DNA from 3 places in the Pseudomonas fungipugnans genome. Region 3 is predicted to be linked to each of the others. Evidence: predicted binding sites of a transcription regulator. Region 3 holds the regulator's gene; each other region holds the start of a gene.

Region 1 (6,091 bases), 960 kb from region 3:
GTGATAGGTGGTTTCGTGGCTAATGGAAAGTCTCATGCAGCCTCCAGGTAGGAACTGTGAATGGCGTTGCCCAGCTGGCGCACCAGCGGGATGAACTCGGTCAGCCAGGCGTGCAGGCCTTCGTCGAGAATTTCGTTGATACCGGTGTAGCGCAGGCGTGCGTCCATTTCCGCCGCCAGACGCTGCGCCGGACGGCCATTGGCCCCCGGCAGGCTGGCGAGAATCTGGTCGATTTCTTCGGTGCAAGCCCGCAATGAACGCGGGACGTCGGCGCGCAACAACAGCAATTCGGCGACATGCCGGGCACCGGGCGCATCGCGGTAAATCTCGGTGTAGGCCTCGAACGAAGACAAGGCGCGCAGCAGTGCACTCCACTGGTAATACGCGTGCGCCGTGCCGTCGCTGACCGCTTCGGCCTGATCGCCGGCCATTTCGTAGCGGGCATCGAGCAGGCGCAAGGTGTTGTCCGCCCTTTCGATAAAGGTGCCCAGACGAATGAAGCGGAACGCATCGTTACGCATGATGGTGCCGTAGGACGCGCCGCGAAACAGGTGCGAACGCTCCTTGATCCACTCGCAGAAACGGCTCATGCCGTAGCGACTCAGGCCCTGTTCGGCAATGCCGCGAATTTCCAGCCAGGTGGCGTTGATGTTTTCCCACATGTCGGCGGTGATTCGCCCACGAACTGCATGGGCACTGGCCCGCGCCGAACCCAGGCAGCTGTAGATGCTCGCCGGGTTGGCCGCATCCAGGGCGAAGAAATGCAGCAGCCGTTCGGCATGCAACTCGCCGTGGCGCTCCAGATAATCATCCAGCGTGCCGGTAATCAGCAACGGCATGGCCAGTTCGTGCAGACCGTCACCGCGACCGTCTTGCGGCATCAGCGACAGCGAATAACTGACGTCGAGCATCCGTGCGAGGTTTTCCGCCCGCTCCAGGTAACGCGACATCCAATACAAATCCGAGGCAGTTCTACTTAGCATGGCAGGCTTCCTTCAATCCTCGACCACCCAGGTGTCCTTGGTTCCGCCGCCCTGGGATGAGTTCACCACCAGAGAGCCTTCGCGCAGGGCCACACGGGTCAAACCGCCGGGCACAACCCGGGTTTCGCGGCCAGACAATACAAACGGACGCAGGTCGATGTGGCGTGGCGCAATACCGTTCTCGACAAAGGTCGGACAGGTCGACAGCGACAGCGTCGGTTGCGCGATATACGCGTGGGGCTTGGCTTTGATTCGTGCGCGGAACGACTCGATTTCCGCTACGGTCGCCGCCGGCCCCACCAGCATTCCGTAACCGCCTGAGCCCTGGGTTTCCTTGACCACCAGCTCTGGAAGGTGGGCCAGCACGTGGGACAGTTCAGAGGGATTACGACACTGCCACGTCGGCACATTCTTCAGGATCGGTTCTTCATCCAGGTAAAAACGGATCATGTCCGTCACGAACGGGTACACCGACTTGTCGTCCGCAACGCCGGTGCCAATGGCATTGGCCAGCACCACGTTGCCGGAGCGATAGGACGACAACAGCCCGGGCACGCCCAGCATCGAGTCCGGGTTGAAGGCCAGCGGATCAAGGAACGCATCGTCCAGGCGACGGTAGATCACATCAACGGCTTTCGGCCCGTCTGTGGTGCGCATGAACACCTTGTCGTCGCGCACGAACAAGTCCGCGCCTTCCACCAGTTCCACGCCCATTTCACGCGCCAGAAACGCATGCTCGAAAAACGCGCTGTTGAAGCGACCCGGCGTCAGTACTACCACGCTCGGGTTGTCGATCGGGCTGGAGCTTTTCAGGGTGTCGAGCAACAGGTTCGGGTAATGGTCGATAGGGGCTATGCGCTGCGCGGCGAACAACTCGGGGAACAGGCGCATCATCATCTTGCGGTCTTCGAGCATGTAGCTCACGCCGCTGGGGGTACGCAGGTTGTCTTCAAGCACGTAGTACGTGCCGTCGCCATCGCGCACCAGATCGACGCCGGAAATGTGCGAATAGATATCGCGGTGCAGATCCAGCCCTTGCATCGCCAACTGGTATTGCTCGTTGGCCAGCACCTGCTCGGCCGGAATGATGCCGGCCTTGATGATGCGCTGCTCGTGATAAAGGTCGGCGAGGAACATGTTTAACGCCTTGACCCGCTGGATGCAGCCACGTTCGACGATCCGCCATTCGCTGGCGGGGATGCTGCGGGGAATGGTGTCGAAAGGAATCAGGCGCTCTGTCCCCTGCTCATCACCATAAAGTGTGAAGGTAATCCCGGCACGATGGAACAGCAGATCGGCCTCGCGTCGCCGTTGTGCCAAAAGCTCGTCAGGCGTTTCGGCCAGCCAACGGGCAAACTCCCGATAATGCGGGCGGACATGGCCACCGGCATCGTACATCTCATCAAAATAGGTGCGGATCATGCCGTACTCCTTGTCACCCGGACATCTAGGCTTCGCAAGGCCCGTGCCATCGGCATAAACGCTTTTATATCAATCAGTTGGATAATTGCCCGCGTTCCTTCGCACCAATCCTGTGCAGCAAATGCCCCAGCCTGATCGCCCCCGCTTCATTGCGACGCATGGTGGCGCCTATCACCAGCATAGTCAGAGTTGATTTCACTGCCCGGGCGGCGATGCGGATAATCGGCGCATCTGCTGAAAAACCTCTCGAACTTCCCTTTGGCCGCCTGCTCAGGCGGTTTTTTTTGGGTTTTTGAAACGTTATGGATCAAAAGACCTTTCTAAAACCCACCAACAAAAACGGCCAACCCATGGGTCAGCCGTTGCCGAGTGTTACAGAAGCGTTAGGCGAGTAACCCGCGTACCTCCTGCTTGACGCCCCATCCTTCAATGATGCCGCCCAGAGGCTCGACCACCGCCTCGAAACCCTGCTCGAAATCGCCAATGTCATCGTAGGTCGCGTACATGACCTTGCTCAGTTCGAGCGCCCATGCGCCGTCGTCGCGCACACTGATTTGCGCATTCAATGATTCACCACGGTAACGGTAATGACCTGCCGCCCTGCGGGCCCGCTCCTCGTCCGGGAAAATGGCGTAGAACTCGATGGGATGGAATCGGGAAAAATCGAAACCGCCCTCTTTCATGCGGCGCAGCACGCTGGTGCTGATGTCTTCTTGATAGGCTGTGCTCATGAAACGTCCCCCTCAAATTGATGGATAGACTTTCCGATCCCAGCGCCCGCAACCGAATGGTGAGAGCGACGCGGCAACAACGTTGCCGGTGGGAAGCAAGCATGTAGCTGACAAGACCAGACCTTAGCGAGTCATTCGCTGATCTCGTTTGCAGAGTAGCGCCAATAAAGCGCTGCTGCCAAGGCCTGGTTATAAATGTGACAGATGATGGATCAGATGGGAGTAATGCCGAGGATCTGGATGCTGTATTGGGTTTTCAGGTCTTTGACGCTCGCATCATCCGTTCGCCCTTCCAGATCATTCAGATCCAGTTCGGCAGCGACAGGAAGAAACCGGGCCTTGATGAGTTTGGCGGCGTGCTCGTGATCCGGGCACTCGTCGCACTCAAAGATTTCATTGACGGTTTCGCCATGATCATCCAGGAAAGTGATTTTCCACTTTTGCATCAGTGCCTCCTCGATCAAACCCGCAAATGGGCTTACATCTATCTGGACTTTTGCCCTGACTGATCGTTCAAACGGATTGCGGCGTACAGACATTCAGACATGGAAAAACACCTGTGGGAGCGAGCTTGCTCGCTCCCACAGGGTATTGAGTTTGAATCAGGGATTGTTAGTCGTTACTCGGCTTGTTGATTGCGTTCAGCACGTATTGCGGCATGGCGAACGCGCCGATGTGGATTTCCGAGTTGTAGTAACGGGTGACGATGCCGCTGCCGGCAAAACGCTGTTGCAGGGTTTCACGCGACAGTTTGCGATAGGCGGTGTTGGTTGCACCCCAGGCGAAGGTCATCGCGCCGCCGATGTAGGTCGGCACGGCAGCCTGATAGAAATGCCAGTCCGGGAACAGGCTGCGCAGGCGGCCAGCGGTGGTCTGCACTTCGCCCAGTTGCATGAATGGCGTGCCGTTCTGGGTCACCAGGATGCCGCCCTCGTTCAGGCAGCGGTGGCAGGCCTGGTAGAAGTTCTCGGAGAACAGCACTTCGCCCGGACCGATCGGATCGGTGGAATCGGAGATGATCACGTCGAATTTTTCGGTGGTGGTGGCGACGAAACGCATGCCGTCATCGATCACCAGGTTCAGGCGTGGATCGTCATATGCACCCTTGGAGTGGTTTGGCAGGAATTCTTTGCACATGTCGACCACGGTGCCGTCGATCTCGACCATGGTGATGTGCTCGACGCTGCCGTGCTTGGCCACTTCACGCAACATGCCACCGTCACCGCCGCCGATGATCAACACGCGCTTGGCACTGCCATGGGCGAGGATCGGCACGTGAGTGAGCATTTCGTGGTAGATGAATTCGTCGGCTTCGGTGGTCTGGATCACACCGTCCAGCGCCATCACCCGACCCATGCGCGGGTTTTCGAAAATCACCAGGTGCTGGTGTTCGGTGCGCACTTCGTGCAGCAGTTTTTCCATGCGAAAACGCTGGCCGTAGCCTTCGTAGAGGGTTTCCAGGTATTCGCTGGTCTTGGTGGTGCTCATGGGAAGTGCTCCGGTGAATGCGGCTGGCAACGGACGGTTACCCGCCCATGATAGTCAATCGCTCGGCTCGATTGGCCGGGATGGCGCGCATTCTACGTTGCGGAGCATGACAGGTCGAACGTCAGTTGCCGGCCCGCCACAATCCACCCTGTGGGAGCGAGCCTGCTGCGAAAGCGGTCTGTCAGCCACATTGGTGTCGAATGTGCCGGCGCCTTCGCGAGCAGGCTCGCTCCCACAGGGGTTTTGTGCTGTTTGTGAGGGATCAGATCCGCACATTGCCCCGTGGCCCGGCAATCGCCCAGATGATCAGGCCCAGCACTGGCAGGAGGATGATCAACAGCACCCAGAGGATTTTCATCCCGGTTTCGGCGCCACTTTTCAGCACGTTGATGATTGCCCAGATGTCCAGGGCAAGGATGATCAGGCCAATCAGGCCGTTGAACGTGGAACCCATGGTGTCGCTCCCAAGATAGTGGCATGCACTCTTAGGATAGTCGGCCCTGACAAGGGTTCCGTATTATTGCGTTAAACGTGGATCGCCACTTTCAGCGCTTCCAGGGACGGCGCCGCCGCGATGCCGACCTCGGCGCACAGCTCCAGCACGCGCGGTACGTCGTTGCCGTAGACCAGTACCACTTGCAGCTCATCGTCGAGCAATTGGCTGAAGTTCATCAGCACGTAGCCGCCGTTTTCCTTGTTCATGCTGCCCATCTGCACCTGGATGCGATTGAGCGCGGTCAGGGCTTCGGTCTTGGCCAGTTGCTTGGGCTTGATATTGAAATCAACGCCCGGGCCGAAGGAGGCGACGATCTGCGCGAACAGGTCCATATAGGTGTCGGCCTGGAACAACACGGTCTCCGGCAGACTGCCCACCACTACCCACTCGCCCAACGGGATCGGGAAAGTCTCGTCGTAGAGGATGTCCGGGTTGGCCGTCAGAAAAGCCTCGGGGTCGGCGTAAGCCTGAGCGGCCTCGTCGGCGACTTTCAGGATTTCGTCTTCGCCCATGCACCCGGAGCTGATTTTGCTGATGAGTTCGACGAGTGCGGCTTTCATGGGGCGGGTCCTGTAGCGAGGGAAATTTGAGGCCGCGTAGGATAGCGCATCTGTGGCGAGGGGGCTTGCCCCCGTTCGGCTGTGAAGCAGTCGTAAACCCGGCAAACGCTGTTTACCTGAAAGACCGCGATCGCTGATTGGGGCCGCTGGGCGACCCAACGGGGGCAAGCCCCCTCGCCACAGGGAATGGCATCGGATCAGCCGATGAGTTTCTGCAACTGCGCCGTGGTGTCCACCGCGCCCATGGTCTTGGCCGCGTCCAGCGCGGACACGCCGTTGGCGTCCTTGGCTTTCGGGTCGGCGCCTTTGCTGATCAGGTAGTCGATGATTTCAACGCGGTTGAACATCGCCGCCATCATCAGCGCGGTACGGCCATCGAAAGACGAGCCTTCAACTTCGGCGCCACCCTCG
Region 2 (6,091 bases), 710 kb from region 3:
CAACTCTTCGCGGGTACGGATAAACGTCGCCACCGGAAACTGTTTGTTGGCCAGCAATTCGAAGAAGGTCTGGAAGGGGATCAACGCCGGCACGCGGGCGACCTGCCAACCGGTGGTCTCACCGAGGACCTTGTTGATTTCGCTCAACTGCGGAATACGGTCGTGAGGCAGGCCAAGCTTCTCGATACCGTCCAGGTATTCCTGGCACGCCCGGCCCTCGATCACTTTCAGCTGACGAGTGATCAGCGTGTTCCACACCGCGTGTTCTTCAGCGGGGTAGTCGATAAAACCTTGCGCATCGGGCTCGCGGGCCACGTATTGCGTCTGCTTCATGCTGCTCTCCTGCAAGGGGGAATTCGTTCTTGTTATGTCCAGCGATGGCTCTAGAGATACTCCAAAGATGCGCGGTGATGCAGCAGGTGGTCGCAGCGATGCGTAGGAAAATTCGCCGAGATTCGTAAATAATTCGTTACGTATTGGCGGGTGTGGCGCAGGTATTGAGATTTTACGGTTTGAAAAGCCTTATTACTGTCACATAATCTTGACGACTAACTTTGTGCCTCTGCAAAAAAATGCTGCGGCTGGTCAAGGATTGGGCGTTGTACTACCCCTCTGTGGGAGCAGCCTGCTCGCGAAACCGTCCGTCCAGTTAACAGAAATATTGACTGATACACCGCTTTCGCGAGCAGCCTCGCTTCCACAGGTTGCATTTCAGGCATTCCACTCCACTTCACTGCTTTCGGGCCTTTCAAATGCGTATCAAAGTCCATTGCCAGAACCGCATCGGCATCCTGCGCGACATTCTCAACCTGCTGGTGGAGTACGGGATCAACGTCGCCCGTGGCGAAGTAGGCGGGGAGCATGGCAATGCGATCTATCTGCATTGCCCGAACCTGATCAATATCCAGTTCCAGGCATTGCGTGCGAAATTCGAGGGCATTGCCGGGGTGTTTGGCGTCAAGCGTGTAGGGCTGATGCCCAGCGAGCGTCGGCACATGGAGCTCAACGCCTTGCTCGGTGCGCTGGAATTTCCGGTGCTGTCGATTGATATGGGCGGCTCGATCGTGGCGGCTAACCGCGCGGCGGCGCAGCTGCTCGGGGTGCGGGTCGATGAGGTGCCTGGGATTCCGCTGTCGCGCTACGCCGAGGATTTCGACTTGCCGGAAATGGTGCGCGCCAACAAATCGCGGATCAACGGTTTGCGGGTGAAGGTGAAGGGGGATGTGTTTCTCGCCGACATCGCGCCGCTGCAATCAGAGCATGACGACAGCGAGGCCATGGCCGGTGCGGTATTGACCCTGCACCGCGCCGACCGCGTTGGTGAGCGTATCTACAACGTGCGCAAGCAAGAGTTGCGTGGTTTTGACAGCATCTTCCAGAGCTCGAAAGTGATGGCAGCGGTAGTGCGCGAAGCCCGGCGCATGGCGCCGCTGGATGCGCCTTTATTGATAGAAGGTGAAACCGGCACGGGCAAAGAGTTGCTGGCGCGGGCCTGTCACCTGGCCAGCCCGCGTGGGCAGTCGCCGCTGATGGCGCTTAACTGCGCAGGGTTGCCGGAGTCGATGGCCGAGACCGAATTGTTCGGTTACGGCCCCGGTGCTTTCGAAGGTGCGCGGGCCGAGGGCAAGCTCGGGCTGCTGGAGCTGACGGCGGGCGGTACGCTGTTTCTCGATGGTGTCGGTGAGATGAGCCCGCGCTTGCAGGTGAAACTGCTGCGCTTTTTACAGGACGGCTGCTTCCGCCGTGTCGGCAGTGATGAAGAGGTGTATCTGGATGTCCGGGTCATCTGCGCGACTCAGGTGGACCTGTCGGAACTGTGCGCCCGTGGCGAGTTTCGCCAGGATCTGTATCACCGCCTGAACGTGCTGTCGCTGCACATTCCACCGCTACGCGAATGCCTCGACGGTTTGACGCCGTTGGTGGAGCACTTTCTCGATCAGGCCAGCCGCCAGATCGGCTGCCCGCTGCCGACACTGGCGCCGGCGGCGATGGAACGGCTCAGCCATTACCATTGGCCGGGCAATGTGCGGCAACTGGAGAACGTGTTGTTCCAGGCGGTTTCCCTGTGCGACGGCGGCATGGTCAAGGTCGAGCACATACGTTTGCCGGATTATGGCGTGCGTCAGCCGCTTGGCGATTTCTCACTTGAAGGCGGGCTGGATGCGATTGTCGGGCGCTTTGAGAAAGCGGTGCTGGAGCGACTGTATTCCGAGCATCCGAGCAGTCGGCAGTTGGGCAAGCGCCTGGGAGTTTCGCATACGACCATTGCCAATAAATTGCGTGAGTATGAGGTGGGCAAAGACAACACCTGACCTGTGTGGTGAGCTTTTGTGGCGAGGGGGCTTGCCCCCGTTGGGTTGCGAAGCAGCCCCCTGTAATCTTTCATATCCACGAGTTTTCTGGTTTTGCGACTGCTGCGCAGCCGAACGGGGGCAAGCCCCCTCGCCACACATTGTGATTCACCTTCAATAAATGTGTACTGGCCGCACAGGCCGGGTGTTGCCACATACCGGCATAACGCCGCCGGTTTTTCGACTTTGACACAATCCCCCCATCCCCTCTGAATCCCCCAAGTCCTTTGTTTGCCGGGTCTCGCGCTGTCAGAAAAAAGTTGGTCTGCAAATTGCTTATCGCTCAGCAGTACAGCGGTGGGCGGCAAACGCCCGGCATGCAGAGGAAAGACTGTGGACAAGTACCTTTATGTGGCAATGACCGGCGCCAGCCAGAATGCACTGGCGCAGAAGGCTCATGCCAACAACCTGGCGAACATCTCCACCAACGGTTTTCAGAAGGATCTGGAACAGGCCCGTTCGATGCCGGTGTTTGGTGACAGCTTTCCGGCGCGTGCCTACGCCATGACCGAGCGTCCAGCCACCGACTTTTCGTCTGGCTCGATGGTTGAGACCGGTCGCGACCTCGACGTGGCAGTAACCGGTAACGGTTTCATTGCCGTGCAAAGCCCTGATGGCAGCGAAAGCTATGTGCGCACCGGCAGCCTGAACGTTGACGCCCTGGGCGTGCTGCGGGCCGGCAACGGTATGCCGGTCATGGGCAATGGCGGGCCGATTGCCGTGCCGCCTGAGCAGAAGATCGAAATCGGTGAAGACGGCACGATCAGCATTCGTTCGATGGGTGAAGGCCCGCGCGTGATCGCTGAAATCGACCGCATCAAGCTGGTCAATCCTGACATCAAGAACATGACCAAAGGCCTGGACGGTGCGATCCACACCACCGACGGCAAGCCGGCGCAAGCCGATGCCGGCGTCAAGCTGGTGTCCGGGTTCCTTCAGTCGAGCAACGTCAATGCCGTGGAAGAGATGACCTCGGTGCTGGCCTTGTCCAAGCAGTTCGAGCTGCACATCAAGATGATGAACACCGCCAAAGACGATGACCAGGCCATGGCTCGGGTCTTGCAGATCAGCTAATTATCAGAACGTCGCGCCGTAAAACAGGCGCACGAGGAGAATCGAATGCTTCCGGCTCTATGGGTTGCCAAAACAGGTCTGTCCGCCCAGGACACCAACCTGACCACCATTTCCAACAACCTGGCGAACGTCTCGACCACGGGTTTCAAACGTGACCGCGCCGAGTTCCAGGACTTGCTGTACCAGATCAAACGCCAGCCTGGCGCCCAGTCGACCCAGGACAGCGAACTGCCGTCCGGTCTGCAATTGGGTACCGGTGTACGCATCGTCGGCACCCAGAAAAACTTCACCGCCGGCAGCCTGCAAACCACCGAACAGCCACTGGACCTGGCGGTCGACGGTCGCGGTTTCTTCCAGATTCTGCAACCGGACGGCACCACGTCCTACACCCGTGACGGCACCTTCCACCTCGACTCCAACGGCCAGATCGTGAACGCCAGCGGTTTCGCCCTGGAGCCGGCCATTGTCATTCCGAACAATGCCCAGAGCTTCACGGTCGGTACTGACGGTACGGTGTCCATTACCGTTCCCGGCAACGCAGCCACCCAGGTGATCGGCAATCTGCAAACCGCCGACTTCATCAACCCGGCCGGTCTGCAGGCAGTGGGTAACAACCTGTTCCTGGAAACCGCCGCCAGCGGCGCGCCGCAAATCGGCACGCCAGGCCTGAACGGTTTCGGCACCACGCTGCAGAACACCCTGGAAGGCTCCAACGTCAGCACCGTTGAGGAGATGGTCAACATGATCACCACTCAGCGCGCCTACGAGATGAACTCCAAGGTGATCTCCACCGCCGACCAGATGCTCTCGTTCGTAACGCAGAATCTGTAATCAAGTCTATGAGGCGGCATGAAGCCGCCTGCAGCACCGTGAGGTAGGGTCATGAAACGCTTTGTATCTGTTTTGGCACTGAGTGGGGTGGTCTCGCTCGCGGGCTGCGTCGCGCCGACGCCCAAGCCCAATGACCCGTACTACGCCCCGGTGTTGCCGCGAACGCCGCTGCCGGCTGCCGCCAACAATGGCTCGATTTATCAGGCCGGTTTCGAACAGAACCTGTACAGCGACCGCAAGGCATTCCGGGTCGGTGACATCATCACCATCACCCTGAACGAGAAGACCCAGGCCAGCAAGGGCGCCAACTCGCAGATCGACAAGACCAGCAAGACCAGCATTGGCCTGACGTCGTTGTTCGGTGGCGGCCTGACCACCAATAACCCGGTGGGCAGTGGTGACTTGAGTCTCAACGCCGGCTACAGCGGCGACCGTGCCACCAACGGCGCCAGCAAATCCGGGCAGAGCAACAGCCTGACCGGTTCGATCACCGTGACCGTCGCCGACGTGTTGCCCAACGGCATCATCGCCGTGCGTGGCGAGAAGTGGATGACGCTCAACTCTGGTGACGAACTGGTGCGCATCGCCGGTCTGGTTCGCGCCGATGACATTGCAACCGACAACACCGTTTCGTCGACTCGCGTCGCCGATGCGCGCATCACCTACTCGGGCACCGGTGCGTTTGCCGATGCGAGTCAGCCAGGCTGGTTCGACCGTTTCTTCCTCAGTCCGCTGTTCCCTTTCTAGGTGGCTACGTTGAATCTTAAACACCTGATGGCGGCCGCGCTGTTGATGTCTTTGTCCCTTGGCGCTCAAGCCGAGCGGCTGAAAGACATCGCCAGTATTTCCGGCGTGCGGACCAACCAATTGATCGGTTACGGCCTGGTGGTCGGGCTTAACGGCACCGGCGACCAGACGACGCAGACCCCGTTCACGCTGCAGACCTTCAACAACATGCTCTCGCAGTTCGGGATCAAGGTGCCGGCGGGTTCGGGCAACGTGCAGTTGAAAAACGTCGCGGCGGTATCGATCAGTGCCGATTTGCCGGCGTTCGCCAAGCCGGGGCAACTGGTGGACATCACCGTGTCGTCCATCGGTAACTCCAAGAGCCTGCGCGGCGGCACCTTGCTGCTGACGCCACTTAAAGGTATCGACGGCAACGTCTACGCCATCGCCCAGGGCAACCTGGTGGTCGGCGGTTTCGATGCCGAAGGTCGCGACGGTTCGAAGATCACCGTCAACGTTCCGTCGGCCGGCCGTATTCCCGGTGGTGCGTCGGTCGAGCGTTCGGTGCCGAGCGGCTTCAACCAGGGCAACAGCCTGACCCTGAACCTCAACCGTTCAGACTTCACCACTGCCAAGCGCGTGGTCGACAAGATCAACGACATGCTCGGCCCTGGCGTGGCCCAGGCCATCGACGGCGGCTCGATCCGCGTCAGCGCGCCACTGGACCCAAGCCAGCGGGTCGACTACCTGTCGATCCTGGAAAACCTTGAAGTCGATCCGGGTCAGGCGGTGGCCAAAGTCATCATCAACTCCCGTACCGGCACCATCGTCATTGGCCAGAACGTGAAAGTGTCGCCGGCCGCCGTGACCCACGGCAGCCTGACCGTGACCATCACCGAAGACCCGATTGTCAGTCAGCCGGGCCCGCTGTCCAACGGCCAGACCGCCGTTGTGCCGCGCTCGCGGATCAATGCCCAGCAGGAAGCCAAGCCGATGTTCAAATTCGGCCCGGGCACCACCCTCGACGAAATCGTGCGTGCGGTGAACCAGGTCGGCGCGGCGCCGGGTGACTTGATGGCCATCCTCGAAGCACTGAAACAGGCCGGCGC
Region 3 (6,091 bases):
TCGGTGTTTCAGCGGGCGGGGGGATGCCCGATGCCGACAGTCTTGCGATGGGCATTGCTTTGCAGGATGTGCCTGAAGGGTTGGTGATTGCGCTGGTATTGGCCGGGGCAGGGATGTCGCGGGTCAGGGCGTTCCTGATCGGCGCCGCTTCAGGGCTGGTGGAACCGGTGTTTGCGCTGCTGTGCGCCTGGCTGGTGAGCCTGGCTGAAGTGCTGTTGCCTTTGGGGTTGGCATTGGCAGCGGGGGCGATGCTACTGGTGGTGACGCATGAAATCATTCCCGAGTCGCGGCGCAATGGTCACGACAAGCTCGCCAGCCTTGGGCTGTTGATCGGGTTTTGTCTGATGATGGTGATGGATACGGCTTTGGCTTGATTACCTTTTGTGGCGAGGGCGCTTTGTTCCCTCGCCACAAAAGGCGGTCTTGCTTATGCGTTACTCGCCTTCGTCGAAGAAGTTGTTGATCAGGTTTACCAGGGCCTGTAACGCCTCATCCGCTTGCTCACCTTCGGTACTCAAGTGAATTTTTGTGCCCTTGCCAGCTGCCAGCATCATCATCGCCATGATGCTTTTACCGTCGACCATCGATTCAGGTGTGCGCCCGGCCCTGATCTGGCAGGGGAACTGGCCCGCCACGCCAACAAATTTCGCAGAAGCACGGGCATGCAGGCCCAGCTTGTTAATAATTTCAATTTCCAGAGCAGGCATCGCGGTGTGAATCCTTTAGCTGAGGTCGCGGTGGCGAACCTGGACGTTCTTCAGGGATTGTTGCAGGACCTGGCCCAGACGTTCAGTCAGGTAGACGGAGCGGTGATGCCCGCCGGTACAGCCAATGGCAATGGTGACGTAGGCACGGTTGCTGGCGGCAAAGCGGGGCAGCCATTTGAGCAGGTACGAGGAGATGTCCTGGAACATCTCCTCGACATCCGGTTGCGCTGCCAGATAATCGGCCACCGGTTGATCCTGTCCCGACAGCGCGCGCAATTCCGGCTTCCAATAGGGGTTCGGCAAGCAGCGCACGTCGAACACCAGGTCCGCATCCACCGGCATGCCACGCTTGAACCCGAAGGACTCAACCAGGAACGCGGTCCCGGGCTCCGGCTGGTTCAGCAGGCGCAGCTTGATGGTGTCGCGCAGCTGGTACAGGTTCAGGTTAGTGGTGTTGACCTTGAGGTCGGCCAGGTCGGCAATGGGCCCCAGCAGATGCGTTTCGTCTTCAATGGCTTCTGCCAGTGAGCGATTGCCGCTGCTCAACGGGTGGCGACGGCGGGTTTCGGAAAAGCGCTTGAGCAGGGTTTCTTCGTCGGCGTCCAGGTACACCACATCGCACTGGATGTGCCGGCTGCGGACTTCTTCAAGCAATTCGGGAAAACGCGACAGGTGGCTGGGCAGGTTGCGCGCATCAATCGACACAGCGACCAGTGGCTGTGCGAGTTCGGTGTGAATCAATGCACGTTCGGCCAGTTCCGGCAGTAACCCGGCGGGCAGGTTGTCGATGCAGTAGTAGCCGTTGTCCTCAAGGACATCGAGCGCGGTACTTTTACCTGAGCCGGAGCGGCCACTGACAATGATCAAGCGCATGATTACTGACCGTTTTGCTCGCTCAGGACAACCTGATACAAGGCTTCGTTGCTTGGGGCGCTGCGCAGGCGATCACGGACTTCCTTGCGATCAAGCATGCTGGCGATCTGACGAAGCAATTCAAGGTGGGCATCGGTGGCCGCTTCCGGGACCAGCAGCACAAACAGCAGGTCAACCGGAGCACCGTCGATGGCATCAAAATCAATCGGAGCGTCCAGGTGCATCAGGGCGCTGATGGGCGAAGTACAGCCCTTGAGCCGGCAGTGGGGAATGGCGATGCCGTTGCCAAAACCGGTGGAACCGAGTTTTTCACGGGCAATCAGAGCCTCGAAGACATCTTGCATCTCCAGATCCGGTACTTCCCGGGCGATCAGGTTGGCAATTTGTTCGAGGGCTTTCTTTTTACTGCCACCCGGCACGTTCACCAAGGAACGGCCGGGGGTCAGGATGTTTTCAAGTCGGATCATGGGTTGGGAGTGTTAACGACCGGTTGCGCCTTGAAGCTGGCGCTGGGTCTTTTCCTTATGCTTTAGGAGTTGGCGATCCAGTTTGTCGGTGAGCAGGTCGATTGCCGCATACATGTCGTCATGTTCGGCGTTGGCGACCACTTCACCGCCGGGTATATGCAGCGTGGCTTCGATTTTCTGTTTCAGCTTTTCGACCGTCATCGTGACTTGCACATTGGTGATCTTGTCGAAATGCCCGGCGATCTTCTTGAGTTTTGCCTCAACGTACTCGCGCAGGGGGGGAGTCACTTCCAGTTGGTGTCCACTGATGTTGACTTGCATACAGCTTCTCCTTCGTTGCCAGTGCATAAAGCGGCAGGTAGGAATACCTGCCACTGGAACGCTGTGCTGTGGCTTACATCAACCGCTTGCGTTCGCTCGAAGGCGCGATCCCCAGGGATTCGCGGTACTTGGCGACGGTGCGGCGAGCCACCTGAATGCCTTGTGCCTCCAGTAAACCAGCGATCTTGCTGTCACTCAACGGCTTTTTCTGATTTTCCGCGGCAACCAGTTTTTTGATGATCGCGCGGATCGCCGTGGACGAGCATTCGCCGCCTTCGGAGGTGCTGACGTGGCTGGAGAAAAAGTATTTCAGTTCATAAATACCCCGAGGGGTGTGCATGAATTTTTGCGTGGTCACCCGGGAAATCGTCGATTCGTGCATGCCGACCGCTTCGGCGATGTCATGCAGTACCAGCGGTTTCATGGCTTCGTCGCCGTATTCGAGAAAGCCGCGCTGATGCTCGACGATCTGGGTGGCCACTTTCATCAGGGTTTCATTACGGCTTTGCAGGCTCTTGATGAACCAGCGGGCTTCCTGCAGCTGATTGCGCATGAAGGTGTTGTCGGCGCTGGTGTCGGCGCGGCGCACGAAACCGGCGTACTGGGCGTTGACCCGCAGCCGTGGCACCGACTCCTGATTCAGCTCCACCAGCCAGCGCTCGTTGTCCTTGCGCACGATCACATCGGGTACGACGTACTCGGCTTCGCTGGACTCGATCTGCGAGCCAGGGCGCGGGTTGAGGCTCTGTACCAGTTCGATGACTTGGCGCAGTTCATCTTCCTTGAGCTTCATGCGGCGCATCAGTTGGCCGTAGTCGCGGCTGCCCAACAGGTCGATGTAGTCAGTGACCAGGCGTTTTGCCTCGGCCAGCCAGGGCGTTTTGGTTGCGAGCTGGCGCAATTGCAGTAACAGGCACTCGCCCAGGTTGCGGGCGCCGATGCCGGCCGGTTCGAATTGCTGGATGCGGTGCAGGACGGCTTCGATTTCGTCCAGTTCGATGTCCAGCTCCGGATCGAAGGCCTCAAGGATTTCCTCAAGGGTTTCGTCCAGGTAGCCCTGATTGTTGATGCAGTCGATCAGGGTGACGGCGATCAGGCGGTCGGTGTCGGACATCGGTGCCAGGTTCAATTGCCAGAGCAGGTGGCTTTGCAGGCTTTCGCCTACGGATGTGCGGGTGGTGAAATCCCACTCGTCGTCATCGTTGCTCGGCAGGCTGCTGGCGCTGGTCTGGTAGACGTCTTCCCAGGCGGTGTCGACGGGCAGCTCGTTGGGAATTCGCTCGTTCCAGTCGCCTTCCTCTAGGTTATCCACCGTGGGGGCGGTTTCCTGGTAGGAGGGCTCTTGAATATCGGCGTTGGGTTGCTGTTCGGCTTTGTCGGCCAGGGGATCGGCATTATCGAAGTCGTCGCCTTCTTCCTGGCGTTCGAGCATCGGATTGGACTCCAGGGCCTCCTGGATTTCCTGTTGCAGGTCCAGGGTCGACAATTGGAGCAGGCGGATGGCCTGTTGCAGCTGCGGTGTCATCGTCAGCTGCTGGCCCATTCTCAAGACTAGCGATGGTTTCATGGCTGGGGCTTAACACCTTATTCGCCGGCGCACATGCGCCATCCACTACAGGGCGCCGAAGCGCCAAACATAAGCAAATTATATGCCCGAAACCGCAGCGTTTGCCTAGAGCGCTGTAACAATAAAAACCTATAAAGCTTTATTGACAGGGTGCCCTTGCTGAAAGCCGAACATCTTTGAAGCGCAGTGTTTGCCTAGAGCGCTGTAACAATAAAAAACGATTGATTTTTTATTGAAGCAAGCGCCCGGACAATCCGCCAGACACTTCAGCGCTTACAGGCGGAACTCATGGCCCAGATACACTTCCTTGACCAGCTCGTTGGCCAGGATGGTGGCGGAGTCGCCTTCGGCGATCAGCTGGCCATCGTTGACGATGTAGGCGGTTTCGCAGATGTCCAGGGTTTCACGGACGTTGTGGTCGGTGATCAGCACGCCAATGCCTTTGGCCTTGAGGTGATGGATGATCTGTTTGATGTCGCCCACCGAAATCGGGTCCACACCGGCGAAGGGTTCGTCGAGGAGGATGAATTTGGGTGCGGTCGCCAGCGCCCGGGCGATTTCCACGCGGCGGCGTTCACCACCGGAGAGGCTCATGCCCAGGTTGTCGCGGATGTGGCTGATGTGGAATTCCTGCAGCAGGCTTTCCAGCTCCTTGCGACGACCGGCCTTGTCGAGCTCCTTGCGGGTCTCGAGGATGGCCATGATGTTGTCGGCCACCGACAATTTGCGGAAGATCGACGCTTCTTGCGGAAGATAGCCGATACCTGCCTTTGCACGGCCGTGCATTGGCTGGTGGCTGACGTCCAGGTCGTCGATCAGTACGCGACCCTGATCGGCCTGTACCAGGCCTACGATCATGTAGAAGCAGGTGGTCTTGCCGGCGCCGTTAGGGCCGAGCAGGCCAACGATCTGGCCGCTGTCGATGGACAGGCTGACGTCACGCACAACCTGGCGGCTCTTGTAGCTCTTGGCCAAATGCTGGGCTTTAAGAGTCGCCATTATTTAGCCTTCTGCTTCGGCGGGATCACCATGTCGATCCGTTGGCGCGGAGTGGTGATTGGCGCGCCATTGGCACGACCGGCAGTTGCAACCTGTTTCACCGTGTCATAGACGATTTTCTCGCCTTCGGTGGTGCTGCCATCGTCGCTGATCACTTTGGCCTGATCGATCAGTACAATGCGATTTTGCTGGGCATGGTACTGAATGGTCTTGCCATAGCCTTTGACCGGCTGCGGGGAGTCGATTTTCTGCTTCTGCTCGAAATACGCCAGGTTGCCCACGGAGGTGACGACATCGATGTCGCCGGCGGGGGTGCGAGTCAGCGTCACGGTATTGCCCTTGACGATCATCGAGCCTTGAGTAATGACGACGTCGCCCTTGTAGGTGGCGATGCCTTGCTTGTCATCCAGCTGCGCGTCGTCGGCTTGAACGCGGATAGGCTGTTCGCTATCGTTCGGCAGAGCCCAGGCGCTCACGCTTCCCAGTGCTGCGCCCAGACTGAGCAAAATAGGGAGGGTTTTAACGAGCCTCATACTGTCCTCTTACGTTCGATAGCAGGTGTATCCTGCTTTCTTTCAAATACGCTTTCATTCCCGTGCCAAATGACACGCCGCCAGCTCCGTCAATTCTAACGGGTTGCTCGGTCTGCGCATATTGCTGCTGCGGGAACACTGTCATGCGGGTACTGGTAATAATGGTGTCACGGTTCTTTTCGTCGGTGCGTGCAATACGCACCGAGTCGATCAGTTCTACCTGTGTACCGTCCGGATTGACCTCGCCGCGCAAGCTCGTCACATGCCACGGGTATTCACTGCCGCGGTACATGTTCAGGTCGGGGTTGGTCAGCAGCGACACGTCGCTCGCCTTCAAATGCTCGACCTTGTCGGACGTCAGGTCATATTGCAAACCACCGTCCGGCAGGAACTGCATGCTGTGGGCGTTGGTGGCGTAATAGTCGATCGCGCTTTCATCGACCTTGACCACTGGCTTGTCGAGGAAGCGTTCAGGGCTGATGTTCCAGTAGCCGACCGCCGCGAATATCGCGGCGATGACAGTGAACAGCAGGAAATTGCGAAACTTTTTACTCAGCATAATTGGCTCACAGGTACGCGGCGTTGGCCGCATCGAGGCGGCCCTGGGCGCGCAGGATCAGTTCG

Evidence for each region. The regulator sigma-54, encoded in region 3, starts transcription at its own class of promoters, with help from an activator protein. The targets are predictions, from matches to a motif close to ANTGGCATNNANNTTGCTNT.
Region 1: POF45_RS25420 (circularly permuted type 2 ATP-grasp protein) is a predicted target of sigma-54. The motif match lies at 2,437-2,456, and genes of this name have one in related genera.
Region 2: POF45_RS24230 (flagellar basal body rod protein FlgF) is a predicted target of sigma-54. The motif match lies at 2,611-2,630, and genes of this name have one in related genera.

Annotation. Positions count from the first base shown of each region.
Region 1 is NZ_JARBWL010000002.1:2,241,048-2,247,138, reverse strand. It holds gene POF45_RS25430 (transglutaminase family protein) at 1-36, opposite strand, end outside; gene POF45_RS25425 (alpha-E domain-containing protein) at 33-983, opposite strand; gene POF45_RS25420 (circularly permuted type 2 ATP-grasp protein) at 996-2,405, opposite strand; gene POF45_RS25415 (ribonuclease E inhibitor RraB) at 2,789-3,136, opposite strand; gene POF45_RS25410 (hypothetical protein) at 3,349-3,582, opposite strand; gene speE (polyamine aminopropyltransferase) at 3,749-4,624, opposite strand; gene POF45_RS25400 (PLDc N-terminal domain-containing protein) at 4,887-5,078, opposite strand; gene POF45_RS25395 (hypothetical protein) at 5,150-5,680, opposite strand; gene POF45_RS25390 (ankyrin repeat domain-containing protein) at 5,878-6,091, opposite strand, start outside.
Region 2 is NZ_JARBWL010000002.1:1,993,024-1,999,114, forward strand. It holds gene phhA (phenylalanine 4-monooxygenase) at 1-333, opposite strand, end outside; gene POF45_RS24225 (sigma-54-dependent transcriptional regulator) at 753-2,312, shown strand; gene POF45_RS24230 (flagellar basal body rod protein FlgF) at 2,685-3,425, shown strand; gene flgG (flagellar basal-body rod protein FlgG) at 3,471-4,256, shown strand; gene flgH (flagellar basal body L-ring protein FlgH) at 4,308-5,003, shown strand; gene POF45_RS24245 (flagellar basal body P-ring protein FlgI) at 5,031-6,091, shown strand, end outside.
Region 3 is NZ_JARBWL010000002.1:1,279,911-1,286,001, forward strand. It holds gene POF45_RS20570 (ZIP family metal transporter) at 1-374, shown strand, start outside; gene POF45_RS20575 (HPr family phosphocarrier protein) at 435-707, opposite strand; gene rapZ (RNase adapter RapZ) at 723-1,580, opposite strand; gene ptsN (PTS IIA-like nitrogen regulatory protein PtsN) at 1,583-2,047, opposite strand; gene hpf (ribosome hibernation-promoting factor, HPF/YfiA family) at 2,060-2,368, opposite strand; gene POF45_RS20595 (RNA polymerase factor sigma-54) at 2,442-3,935, opposite strand; gene lptB (LPS export ABC transporter ATP-binding protein) at 4,209-4,934, opposite strand; gene lptA (lipopolysaccharide transport periplasmic protein LptA) at 4,934-5,467, opposite strand; gene lptC (LPS export ABC transporter periplasmic protein LptC) at 5,454-6,026, opposite strand; gene POF45_RS20615 (KdsC family phosphatase) at 6,034-6,091, opposite strand, start outside.